DNA from 2 places in the Levilactobacillus sp. FUA 3915 genome. Region 1 is predicted to be linked to the other one. Evidence: predicted binding sites of a transcription regulator. Region 1 holds the regulator's gene; the other holds the start of a gene.
What was found. Region 1 encodes Rex, which represses fermentation and respiration genes when NADH is low (regulators of the CRP and FNR family bind a similar motif). Its sites were predicted from a motif close to TTGTGAANTANTTCACAA; they were not measured.
Positions count from the first base shown of each region.

Region 2: ACEPST_RS03305 (NAD(P)H-dependent flavin oxidoreductase) is a predicted target of Rex. The motif match lies at 2,953-2,970, and genes of this name have one in related genera.

Region 1 is NZ_CP168704.1:305,335-311,408, reverse strand. It holds gene ACEPST_RS01865 (winged helix DNA-binding domain-containing protein) at 1-120, shown strand, start outside; gene ACEPST_RS01860 (SDR family NAD(P)-dependent oxidoreductase) at 596-1,312, shown strand; gene ACEPST_RS01855 (ABC-F family ATP-binding cassette domain-containing protein) at 1,377-3,329, opposite strand; gene ACEPST_RS01850 (redox-sensing transcriptional repressor Rex) at 3,686-4,321, shown strand; gene groES (co-chaperone GroES) at 5,002-5,286, shown strand; gene groL (chaperonin GroEL) at 5,347-6,074, shown strand, end outside.
Region 2 is NZ_CP168704.1:644,221-650,294, forward strand. It holds gene ACEPST_RS03290 (aldose epimerase family protein) at 1-123, shown strand, start outside; gene rpsN (30S ribosomal protein S14) at 700-969, shown strand; gene ACEPST_RS03300 (hypothetical protein) at 1,440-1,883, shown strand; gene ACEPST_RS03305 (NAD(P)H-dependent flavin oxidoreductase) at 1,940-2,914, opposite strand; gene ACEPST_RS03310 (LysR family transcriptional regulator) at 3,069-3,986, shown strand; gene ACEPST_RS03315 (hypothetical protein) at 4,038-4,514, opposite strand; gene ACEPST_RS03320 (glycoside hydrolase family 65 protein) at 5,007-6,074, opposite strand, start outside.

The DNA of each region.
Region 1 (6,074 bases):
AAGCGGATGCGGTTTATGGTAACCCGTTGGGGTGAGTTTGATCAGGCGGCGGTGGCGAAATTCTTCGAGCGTATCGCTGAGTTCTGCCAGTTAACGTATGATGGCATTTCGTTTACGTAAAATCGTTTTGAAGGTGTAATCACCTTTTGGGAATCACGATGTTGTACGCACTTAAATTAAATGAAATAACTAAGTCGTTGCCATTTCAAGTGGGAACGGCTTTTTTGTAACCGACTGAAATAGCCATTATCGCCAATGAATAGTAGTAACTAGTTAACTGATGGGGAAAATAAAAGCGGCCGTGAGTGACCAGAGGCAGGCCAAGGTTCCCAGCTGTGTCGGTGGTCTTAGCTGAGTGATTTTTCTCAGCTTAGAGCACGGGACGACCTTGAAAACTCGCGGTTCTTAGCGAGGTTTCAAGGCGAGGCGGAAGACCGGTCCTCAGGCTGGAGCCGGGCCCCACAGCAGGGGACCTTGAGCCTGACGGCGGGAACGGATGGAATCGGTCTTATTTCCCCCCACCCGGAGGCGTAATTAAAACGCTTACATGTTAATGCTGATTTGCAGTATACTGGACGCAAAGGAGTGATGTGTCATGGGTAAGCTAGAGAACAAGGTAGCCGTTGTCACAGGTGGCTCGTCCGGAATTGGACTGGCGACCATTCAAAAGTTTACGGCCGAGGGCGCGACGGCGGTGTCCGCTGACGTGACGGCTCCTGCCGATGATAGTGTGGCGTTTATCAAGACGGACGTCACGGACGAGCAGTCTCTGCAAGCGATGGTCGATCAGGTGGTCAGTCAGTACGGGCACCTGGATATTTTGGTGGCCAATGCCGGGGTTGCCGAGCAGAAGGCTGGCGTGGCCGACATGGATATGGCCAACTGGAACAAGGTGATTGCAATTGATTTGACCGGGGTCGTCTTGACCAACAAAGTCGCCGTTGCCCAGATGGTGAAGCAGGGGAGTGGGAGCGTCGTCAACATGAGCTCGATTCTCGGGGTCGTGGGCGCTGCCAAGTCGCAGGCCTATTCCGCAGCCAAGGCCGGTGTGGCTAACTACACCAAATCCCAGGCCGTTACCTATGCGCAACAGGGTATCCGGTTCAACTCGGTAGCACCAGGCTACGTGGCGACACCGCTTCTGAAGACGTTGCCACCAGAGGTGACCGGACCGATGGTGGGTAAGATGCCAATCGGCCGGCTAGCCGAACCAGCAGAAATCGCCAACGTCATTGCCTTCATCGCTAGTGATGAGGCGTCATTTGTGACCGGCGCCACGATTAACGTCGATGGCGGATACACCGCTTTATAAAAGGGTAAATTAAAACCGTTTCACTCGCGTCCCTTAGGGGATAACGGGTGAAACGGCTTTTTAATTAATCGTTAAAATCTTCTAAGGCTAAACTCTTTTCCGTCCATTCTTCTTCGGTGGCGTCGAGGTCCGTGGTGACCGCAGTCAATTGTGCCTGCAGGTCAGCTAGCTTCTCGGCATCGTTGAAGTTGTCCGGTGAACTCATGTCCGTTTCGATAACGTTTTTTTGTTGTTCGAGGTCACCGAGCTTGGCTTCCAGCGCCTCGACCTGGCGGCTTAATTTCCGCTTGGCCTTTTGCTGCTCCTTTTGTTGCTGGTAGTCGACCTGCGTTTGCTTCGGGGCAACCACGGTTGGGTGGGCTTCCTCGGCTTCGGCGGCTTCCTTGGCGGCGTACGCATCCTGTTCCGCCTTTTTCTCCATGTAGTAATCGTAATTACCTAGGTAACGAATCGTGCCGGTTGGGGCCAATTCAACGACTTGTGTGGCGACCTGATTGATGAAGTACCGGTCATGGGAAACGAAGAGGATGGTCCCGTCGAAGTCATTCAGGGCATTTTCCAAGACCTCGCGGCTGTCGATGTCCAAATGGTTCGTCGGTTCGTCCAGCATCAGAAAGTTATCGTGCCGTAACGCCAGCTTGGTCAGCAGGAGCCGGGCCCGTTCACCCCCACTAAGACTGTGGACGCTCTTGTCGACGTCGCTCCCGGTGAACAGAAAGCTTCCGAGAATAGAGCGAATATCGCCTTCAGGGGTCGTGGGATGGTCGTCCCACAGTTCATGCAAGACGGTCTTCTTCTCGTGCAACGTGGCTTGGTCTTGGTCGTAGTAGCCCGTGTCCACGCCGGTACCAAAGATGATTTGGCCTTGAAGGGCGGGAATGCGACCCAGAATCGTTTTCAACAGGGTTGATTTGCCGATACCGTTGGGGCCAACGATAGCGACGGCTTGGTGTTTCTTGATGTCGAGGGTGACCGGGGCGCAGAGCACCTGTTGGTCGTACCCGACAGCACCGTTGACCACGTCTAACACGACGTTCCCACTTTGGCGGTGGGGCGTGAAGGAGAAGCGGGCGACCTTTTCATCCCCCTCGGGCTTCTCCATGCGGTCCATCTTGTCCAGCTGCTTCCGGCGAGCCTGGGCCCGTTTGGTCGTTGATGCGCGAACAATGTTCTTGTTCACAAAGTCTTCGAGCTTGCCGATTTCAGATTGCTGCTTGTCGTATTCCTTCCATTCGCGCCGTAGCCGTTCGGCCTTAGCGGAAATGTAGTGAGAATAGTTGCCCGGATAGTGGACCAGGCCGCCGTGCGCCATGTCGTAGACGTCGTTGACCACGTGATCCAGGAAGTACCGGTCATGGGAAACGACGAGAATGGCGCCAGAATAACCTTGGAGGTAGCCTTCGAGCCAGGTCAACGTTTCAACGTCCAAATGGTTGGTAGGTTCGTCCAAAATGAGCAAGTCGGGCCGTTCCAACAGCAGTTTGGCCAAGGCCAATTGGGTCCGTTGTCCACCCGAGAGTTCATTGATGGGCTTATCGTAGTATTCCTCGCCAAATTCAAAACCGTGAAGAACACCGCGAATCTCGGCCTGGTAGCCGTACCCATTGTGGTCGCTAAAATCTTGTTGTAGCTGATCGTAGGTTGCACTGATTTGGGCAAATTGTTCCTCGTCGGCAATGATGGCGGGGTCACTCATCTGTGTTTCAAGTTCGTGAATCCGTTTCTCCGTCGCCCGGACCTCGGCGAAGACCTCCAGCATTTCGTTCCAAACCGTTTTAGATGAGGCTAAGCCGGCGTTTTGCGCTTGGTAGCCCAGGGTAAGTCCCCGTTTAGTGGTAATTTGACCGACATCCGGGGTGGTTTCGCCGGCAATCATTTTGAGCAGGGTGGATTTCCCGGCACCGTTGCGGCCAACTAGGGCGACGCGACCGTGTTCAGGGACATCCAGACTGACATTTTCAAACAGGACGGTGGCGCCGAATCGGCGGGTAACCTGTTGCACTTGTAAAAGTATCACGGTGAACCGACCTCCTTATATTTTTTAGTTTAATTCATGTTGATGGTTAATTAGTTATTCGTTGGTCAGCTGAAGCGAAAGCCACGAAAAAGCAAGTGGCGCGACGGCTCCCGGCTATTTTGGCCACCTACAGTGAGGGGCTGACCTGACCAACGCAGATACGTCTATTTTAGCATATTCTGGGATTAGACCGAAATTAGTAAAGAATTGTGAAAAATATTTGCAAATTCTTTCACAAGACCAGTGGTTATGCTATAATTTGTAAGAAAGTCAATTTCACAATCAGGATGTCATTTAGAGAAAGTGTTATCGCCGACTGGTGGTAACTCGTAATATTGATTAGGAGGTCTCGTTTTTTGACTGAACAAAAGATTCCCCGCGCTACAGCAAAGCGGTTACCCATTTACTATCGTTACTTAAACATTTTGTTGGATGCAGACAAGACACGTGTTTCTTCGACGGAATTGTCAGAAGCCGTTAAGGTTGACTCTGCCACCATTCGTCGTGATTTCTCGTACTTCGGTGCCCTCGGTAAACGGGGATACGGTTACGATGTTGAGAGCTTAATTAAGTTCTTTAAGAAAATTTTGAACCAAGATCGGCTGACGAACGTTGCCTTGATTGGGGTCGGGAACTTGGGCCATGCGCTCTTGAACTTCAACTTCCATCAAGACGGAAACGTGCGGATCAGTGCGGCCTTTGACGTGAACGCAGATATTGCCAACACGATTCAAAGCGGCGTGCCGATCTACCCCATGTCAGAGCTGCGGACACAGCTGGAAGAACAACAGATTCAAGTGGCCATCTTAACGGTCCCAGCCGACGTAGCCCAATCCGTCACAGATGACGCCGTTGCCGGCGGGGTGAAGGGTATCTTGAACTTCACACCACTGCGGGTCACGGTGCCTAAGGATGTCCGTGTGCAAAACGTTGATTTGACCAACGAATTGCAAACGCTGATCTATTTCTTGGAACACTACAACAAAGAATAATCAGGGAGTCGTAATCTATTCGTAGGTTGCGGCTTTTTTGTTGCCATTTGTGAAAGACTGCGGTCAAATTTGCCGAAATTGGTGAAAAAAGCCTTCACTTTGACGACTTTGTGATTGTGTACTTAAAAACAACTACGTTAACTGTGTCGACGGTCATCAGATTGGGGGCCTAGTCACTCAGGGGGCAACAGGGCCATACCCCCGCATGTTAGTGCTGGAAGCGACCGCTATCTTGGCCCGATGCCAAACTGATTGGTTTACCGAGCAGGGGAGCATATCAAATTAATGGCAATTTGTCAGGAGGTCGGTATGATAGGAAACAACGAGGATGGTCAGTCCAGCTGATGGGGACTTGAAAGTGGCGGGCTAGTGGCGCCAAGTTGGCCTAATTGCCGGCCGGTGGTGCCAGTTGCGCCCTGCCGCCCACTGGTGGATTTCCGTCTGACTGGAGGCGCTGCCAACGAGATGTTGCCGGTCTTCGTCTATGAATAAATTCATACAATGTGCGGTCATCCTTAGGCCCACAAGGCATCAGTGGACTGACCAATTAGCACTCGAGAATTTGTTTGCCAAATTCCTTGATTTTTACGAGGAAAAACCATATATTAGATATTGTGATTAGCACTTATGTTAGTCAAGTGCTAACAGTGCTAAAAAGTAAGTTTATTGGAGGGATTCAAGTGTTAAAACCATTAGGAGACCGCGTCATTTTGGATCAACCACAAGAAGAAGAAACTACGGTTGGTGGCATTGTTTTAGCAAGTAATGCTCAGGAAAAGCCTTCAACGGCCAATGTCGTTGCTGTCAGCGATGGCCGTGTGTTAGACAATGGCGATAAGGTAGCCCCAGCTGTTAAGGTTGGCGACAAGGTATTGTTTGATAAGTATGCCGGTACGGAAGTTAAGTACGAAGACAAGACTTACCTTGTTTTACACGAAAAGGATTTAGTCGCTGTCGTTGACTAATTGCTTTCCCACTAATACGTGCAACTATTTAAAAAATTTAGTATGAGGTGAATGTAAAAAATGGCTAAAGAATTAAAGTTCTCTGAAGATGCACGCAGCAAGATGCTTGCTGGTGTTGATAAGTTAGCTGATACGGTCAAGACCACCTTAGGGCCTAAGGGTCGTAACGTGGTTTTGGAACAAAGCTACGGCAACCCAACCATCACGAATGATGGTGTTACGATTGCTAAGGCAATTGAATTAGACGATCACTTTGAAAACATGGGTGCGAAGTTAGTTTCCGAAGTTGCTTCCAAGACCAACGATATCGCTGGTGATGGGACCACGACGGCCACTGTCTTAACGCAAGCCATCGTTAACGAAGGGATGAAGAACGTCACTGCCGGTGCCAACCCTGTTGGTATCCGTCGCGGGATCGAAAAGGCTACTGACGCCGCTGTGGATGCTTTACACAAGATGTCCATCGACGTGAAGACTAAGGAAGATATCGCCCAAATCGCTTCTATTTCATCTGCCAGCAAGGAAACAGGTAAGTTAATTGCTGACGCCATGGAAAAGGTTGGAAACGACGGGGTCATCACCATTGAAGAATCTCGTGGGGTTGATACCAGCTTGGACGTTGTTGAAGGGATGCAATTCGATCGTGGGTACATGTCACAATACATGGTTACCGACAACGATAAGATGGAAGCAAACCTCGACAATCCTTACATCTTGATTACCGACAAGAAGATTGCCAACATTCAAGACATCTTGCCATTGTTACAATCCGTTGTTGAACAAAGCCG
Region 2 (6,074 bases), 340 kb from region 1:
ATGGGCGTTGCGTTGGAAGCACAAGGACTTCCCGACTCCCAGAACTTCCCTGAATTTGGGGACGTTAAGCTGGCGCCAGGCGAGACCAAGCGCGACGAAATCATCTACGACATCACTTACTAAGCCTTTGATTTTGGTGGGCTAAACGGTCGTTGCCCTCGCTACAGACCTGGTGAAAAGTACGCTTGTCTGCGGTAACTTTCCGTTCCCGACGGTGGGTTCAAAACGCCCTGCTATGGGGTCGGTTCCAGCCTGAGAAGCGGGCTTCCACCTCGACTTTGAGCCGAAGTGCGGTCTCAAAGGTCGTCCCGTGGGCTAGGCTGAGAAAAAACCTCAGCCAAGACCACCGACACAGCTGGGCATTTTGACCCACCTCTGGTCACTGATACTTACCGCGCTGGCGCATTTTCATCAGGTCTGTGACTGACACTTGTTTAGCCCACCATCACGGGCTTACTTGCGGTGGTCGTCTTATCTTATTGCGAACATTAGCAGAAAGTTTTTCTGCATGCGTTTTTCTAAATATCGTTGAAAAAAATCTGACTTTCCACTTGATGTGGGCGGTCAGATTTTTTTCGCAACGTTAAGTGATTACGCCTACTAGGAATTCTCGAGTCGCTTTGTTTGACAGTTAAATGGCCACTATGATAAGTTAGTAAAACGTAATTATTACTATTTATAAAGGAGCGACATCTATTCATGGCAAAGAAGTCAAAGATTGCAAAAGCAAAACGGATTGAAAAAACCGTTGAAAAGTACGCGGAACGCCGCGCTGAATTAAAGGCAGCGGGCGATTACGAAGCACTCGCCCTGTTACCGCGGGATGCCTCCCCAACCCGGATGCACCACCGAGACCACCTCGATGGCCGGCCACACGCCTACATGCGCAAGTTCGGGTTGTCCCGGTTAAACTTCCGCCAATTAGCCCATCAGGGACAGATTCCCGGGGTCCGGAAGGCTAGCTGGTAGACAGAGTGCGGAGCGAGCCGCTTAGACTCTGAGCATTAACGTGGCTAAGGGAATATCCCCGAACTTGGGATATTTTCTTAGCCGGGTTAAGCGCAGGAGTCTGGCTCGCGGAGCACGTTTCAGAAGCTGCCAGATACGGGATAGAGCCGTGTAGAACCAGTCAAACGACCTAAAGCCGTTTCCTGGTCAACGCACAAGTCTCTCACTAAACCAGTAGTTAAGATTACAGGGACCTGCCCCGCGTAGCACGTTTCAAAGGGATTCAGCACCAAAAAATAAAATGGAATTAGCCAATCAAACGTTTCAAACTGACTCAACTTTTTCCATCGACTACCCCCGCACCACCCAAATCCCATGCAAAAAATTTCAAAATCCAACCCACGTCAAACCCTGCCCGCGGCTCCGTTTGACGTGGGTTTTTCCATGCCGTAAACTTGAGTTAACATTGTTCCTAAAAAGGAGAAAATCACATGACAGAAATCTTAACGGTCATTCGCGACTTTACCGTTTATGGCAACCGGGATGAGGATCAGGTTCCCTACGGCCTCGACTTACCTAAAATCAGCGCCCAATTCGTTGGCGTGAGTCCCGCCATGGCGTTTGACGTCCACAACCAACCGAAGTTAGCCCGCGACAAGGAACGGCAGCTTCGTAAAATTGAAACCGCTATCCGCACGGAATTTGAAACGGATATTGCCAACCTGGGTAGCGACGACTTGAATGCCAACCTCGCGACCATGCAACACCTCCTCACGACTTTCAAAGAGCGGCTCGAACAAGACTTTTTGGTTAAGGACCAACTCGACCTGGAAAGCCTGACCACGCATGGTGAATGGCTGGCCTACTGGCAAGAAGATGCGCCCATGGTCAAGGCCAAGGAACAGCAACAGGAAAATATGCCGAACGACTTTTAATGTAAATGATATAGCAAAGGAGCTGTGACCCAATCGTCACGGCTCCTTTTCAATTTCTATGCAGGAATTCCTGCGCTGATTCGGTCAACAATTGTTTGTACGGCATCAATCGTGTGAATGTTTGAAATCCCTAAACCAAATGAGGCGTACCCCTTACTGAGGTCCCCGACCAGCATCCCCTGGCGCATACCATCATACGCATTAGAGGCCTTGAAGATTTCCTGACCGGTTGCGCCAGCTTGGTTCATCTCCATTAAGTGGTTCGGCAGTTCGCCCGGCAAGGACCGGTAGTAGGCTGGCTCTGACCGGTACATCAACATGTCATCGGCATTAGTCGTAACACCTTGTTGTTTGATGTTCTCGGCCATCCGCGATTCTTGACTCATCAGAAAGGCCGTACCACAGTACACGCCTTCCGCACCAAGGGCAAAAGCGGCCTTCGCCGTCCGCGCATCCGTAATGCCGCCGGCGGCCATGATTGGGGTATGATCAACCGCATCGACCAGTAATGGCACGATGGACAGGGTCCCCACCGTTCTTTCGGGCACGGTACCCCCCTCGTCAAAACCGGTGGCCACAATGACGTCGGCACCATTGGCTTCGGCTTCTTGGGCGTTCTCAACGGACGGTGTGATGTACCGGTAGACGATTTTGACCCCGTGTTCGTGTAATTCCTTGAACAGCGCTGGAACGATTGGCCCCACGTAGGCCACGACCGGAATCTTTTCGGCGTAGATCAGATCTAGTGTTGGCCGCGTAAAGGTATCGGTCTTAGGATCGCCGGTCGGTCCGAAATTCAATCCAAACGGCTTGTCCGTCAATGCCTTGGTCTTGTGGATTTCTGCGCGCATCCGGTCAATCGTCTCATCTAAGGACTTGGTGCCCGTGGTTTGGCCCGCGTTGAACCCCAACATCCCTAAACCACCGGCATTACTAACGGCGGCCACTAATTTAGCATCCGTCAACCACAGTAGTGGCCCCTGAATAATGGGCTTCTCAATTCCTAAAATATCACAAATTCGATTGGTCATGACTATTACCTCCTGGGTTATTTTTGATTATTTTTAATTTGTAAATCTATTCACAAGTGCTATTATATTAGCAAAGAACGTGTTTGACCAATACGGATTCATTTCCAAAATATAACCAAAGTGTAATAACCTATGTTCAAAGGAGTCTAATCTCATGAATCGTCAACGAACCTTGTTAAGTATTCTGCAATCAGTCGAATTTTCCGCCACCATCTCAGAAATTGCCGACCGTCTTTACCTGAGTCAGCCCTACGTGAGCCGCATTTTAAAGGACGAGGAAACCAAATTCGGCGTCGTCCTGATCAACCGCCGTGACAAGCCAATCGAACTCACCAAATTTGGCGTTTTTATCCTTAACAGCCTGAAAAAAATTGCCAGTGCCGAGGACAGCTTGAATGCCGGCATTGAAAACCTCAAGGCCCAACAGTCTCGCCCCATCCGCATCAGCAACGGGAATCCCTTTCTGACCGAAGATATTATCGACGCCATTACGCGCTACCTGGACGCCCATCCTCAGGCCAACATCGAGCTCGCCCAATCGCAGACCCGCCACGTGGCCAGCGACTTGGCCGAGGGCGCCATCGATATTACCATTGGTCAGCGCTGGAACGCCGCGGACATTGAGATCACCGACCTCCCCTCGCCCGTTTTTTATCTGCCAATTGCCGACTCCTGTCAGCCGTTCGATCCCAGCACGCTTTATCTGCCATTGGAGGACGACACGCTGACCAGAATGGCGGAGTGCCGCTACGTCGGGCTTTCTGGCCATTCTGAATTTCAAGCCTACGTCGATAATCTCTTCAAGCGGGTCGGCATTCACCCCCGCAACCAACTCTTCTTGCCAACGCCGGCCAGTGCTCTGGAGACTGTTTTTCAAATGGCAAACGCCACGACCATCACGACCCGTAAATTAGCCGAACGCCACTTGCCTGCAGGCCGCTACAACCTAATGCCCCTGCCGACTAACTTTATCCGCACCGACACGTCCATCATGCACTTGACCACAGCAGATCCGATCATTCAGCAGCTAACGTGTTTCTTAGCGGACGAGTTAACGCGGGCAATTCGCTAAACCTAACTGAACAATAGCGCCCACCTTTTGCGGTGAGCGCTATTGTTCTACCTACCTATCTGTCAGCTTTTGCCAGCCAAGTATCCCCAACACCCCGACTAAAACTAGTGGCGCCAACACGACACCCAAGAAATCAATCAACCGGCGAGTCACATAATCAAAATCACCAGTGTGACTGTTCGTTCGTTTAACACGCATGGACCCACCTATCAAGAACGGCCCACCCATGTGCACATAGATATGTTGATTCTGAAGTGCGGTCGAGGCGTCACCAACCTGTGGCACCCTGCTTCGGTAATGGCGGACAATCACTTTTTCACCGACAATGCAGACCACCGGAAAGAGTACCACTAGGTTAAACGTCAGGTACCAGGAAACACCGTCCCACACCGGCACAAATTGGCCGAAAACCAAGCGACAATTAACCAAAAGTCCCAGCAGGTAAGTAACCAGGCCCAGTGCGTAAGCCAGCCAATAGTTCCGCAGTCGTTTGAAGTTGGCATCAATGATGAAGTCTTGCTTTTTCACCGCCATCATCCCCTTAAATCGGATTGAAATTTGCGTAAATTATACCTGGCGATGTCTTCAAGGCGTTAGCGCAACACACGGAGATACGCGCTGAACTTCCTAACCTAGCGCAACAGCAAAAGCAGCGCCCACAACTAACGTGAGCGCTGCCTTTTTAACTATTTTTGTGTGATTAACAATCAACCAAGCTTGATGAATCCGACCACCTACGGGCTAAACCCGTGTCAGCCGCAGGTATGGTGAAAATGAGCTCAGCCGTGGGAGTTTTCTTAGCGGTTTACCGCTTAGAAAACTGCTATCTTTGAGACTCGGTTTAGGAGGCTCAAAGTAAGCCTGGAGACCGCCTTTTGGCTCCAGACGGGCGCCCACAGCGAACCAGTCTCATTTTCACCATGCCGGAGGCGCTGGCCAGAACCGTTTAGCCCACGACCCCACAGCAGGGCCGCTTGAGCCCGCCGCCGGGAACGAACGCATGGACACTCCCAACCATTTTTACTCAGTGACTGCGGCGCTTAAGTTGACCTTTTCACCAGCCACGTCAATCGTCAATGGTTCCCCACTGATCAACTTGAAGTGTGGGCCATCAGCGTGAACGCTGACTTCGATCAGGCGACCACGGAAGACTTGACGGAAGCTGTAGCTCTTCCATTGCTTAGGCAGGAATGGCGCAAAGTGTAATTGGCCATCGCGAACCCGCATGCCAGCGAATCCTTGAACCACAGCAATCCAACCACCGGTCATGGCCGTGATGTGTAAGCCATCAACCGTATCGTTGTTGTAGTTGTCCAAGTCCAAACGTGCCGTCCGGTTGTACAATTCAACGGCCTTGTCTTCGTAGTGCAAGTCAGCGGCTAAGACTGAGTGAATTGCGGGAGACAGACTTGATTCGTGAACCGTCAGTGGCTCGTAGAAATCAAAGTTTGACTTCTTTTGTTCCGGCGTAAAGTCGTCGATGAAGTCCCAGATACCTTGGAGCACGTCCCCTTGCTTGATGTAAGGTGAACGCAAGATCTTGTCCCACGACCAGTTTTGGTTGATTGGGCGTTGTCCGTCTGGAATGGCACTGACGGGTTCGATGTCCTTGTCCAGGAAGCCATCGTGTTGGACGAAGATGTTCAAGTCCTTGTCGTAAGGCAGGTACATCCGGTCAACAATATCTTGCCACTTGGCCTTTTGGTCGGCAGAAATGTTCAGCTTCTTAGCCGTTTCCTTGTCAACCTTGCCCAAGATTTCCAACGTGTACTTCAACGTCCACTGGGCCAAAATGTTGGTGTACCAGTTGTTGTCAACGTTGTTTTCGTATTCGTCAGGACCCGTGACCCCATGGATCATGTACTTGTTGTTACGCTTGCTAAAGTGTACCCGGTCGGCCCAGAACTTAGAAATTTCGGTCAAGACCTTGGCCCCTTCATGCAGGACGTAGCTGGTATCGCCCGTGTAACGGGTGTAGTTGTAAATGGCGAAGGCAATGTCACCGTTCCGGTGAATTTCTTCGAAGGTGATTTCCCATTCGTTATGGCATTCGATCCCGTCGAACGTCACCATTGGGAAGAGGGCACC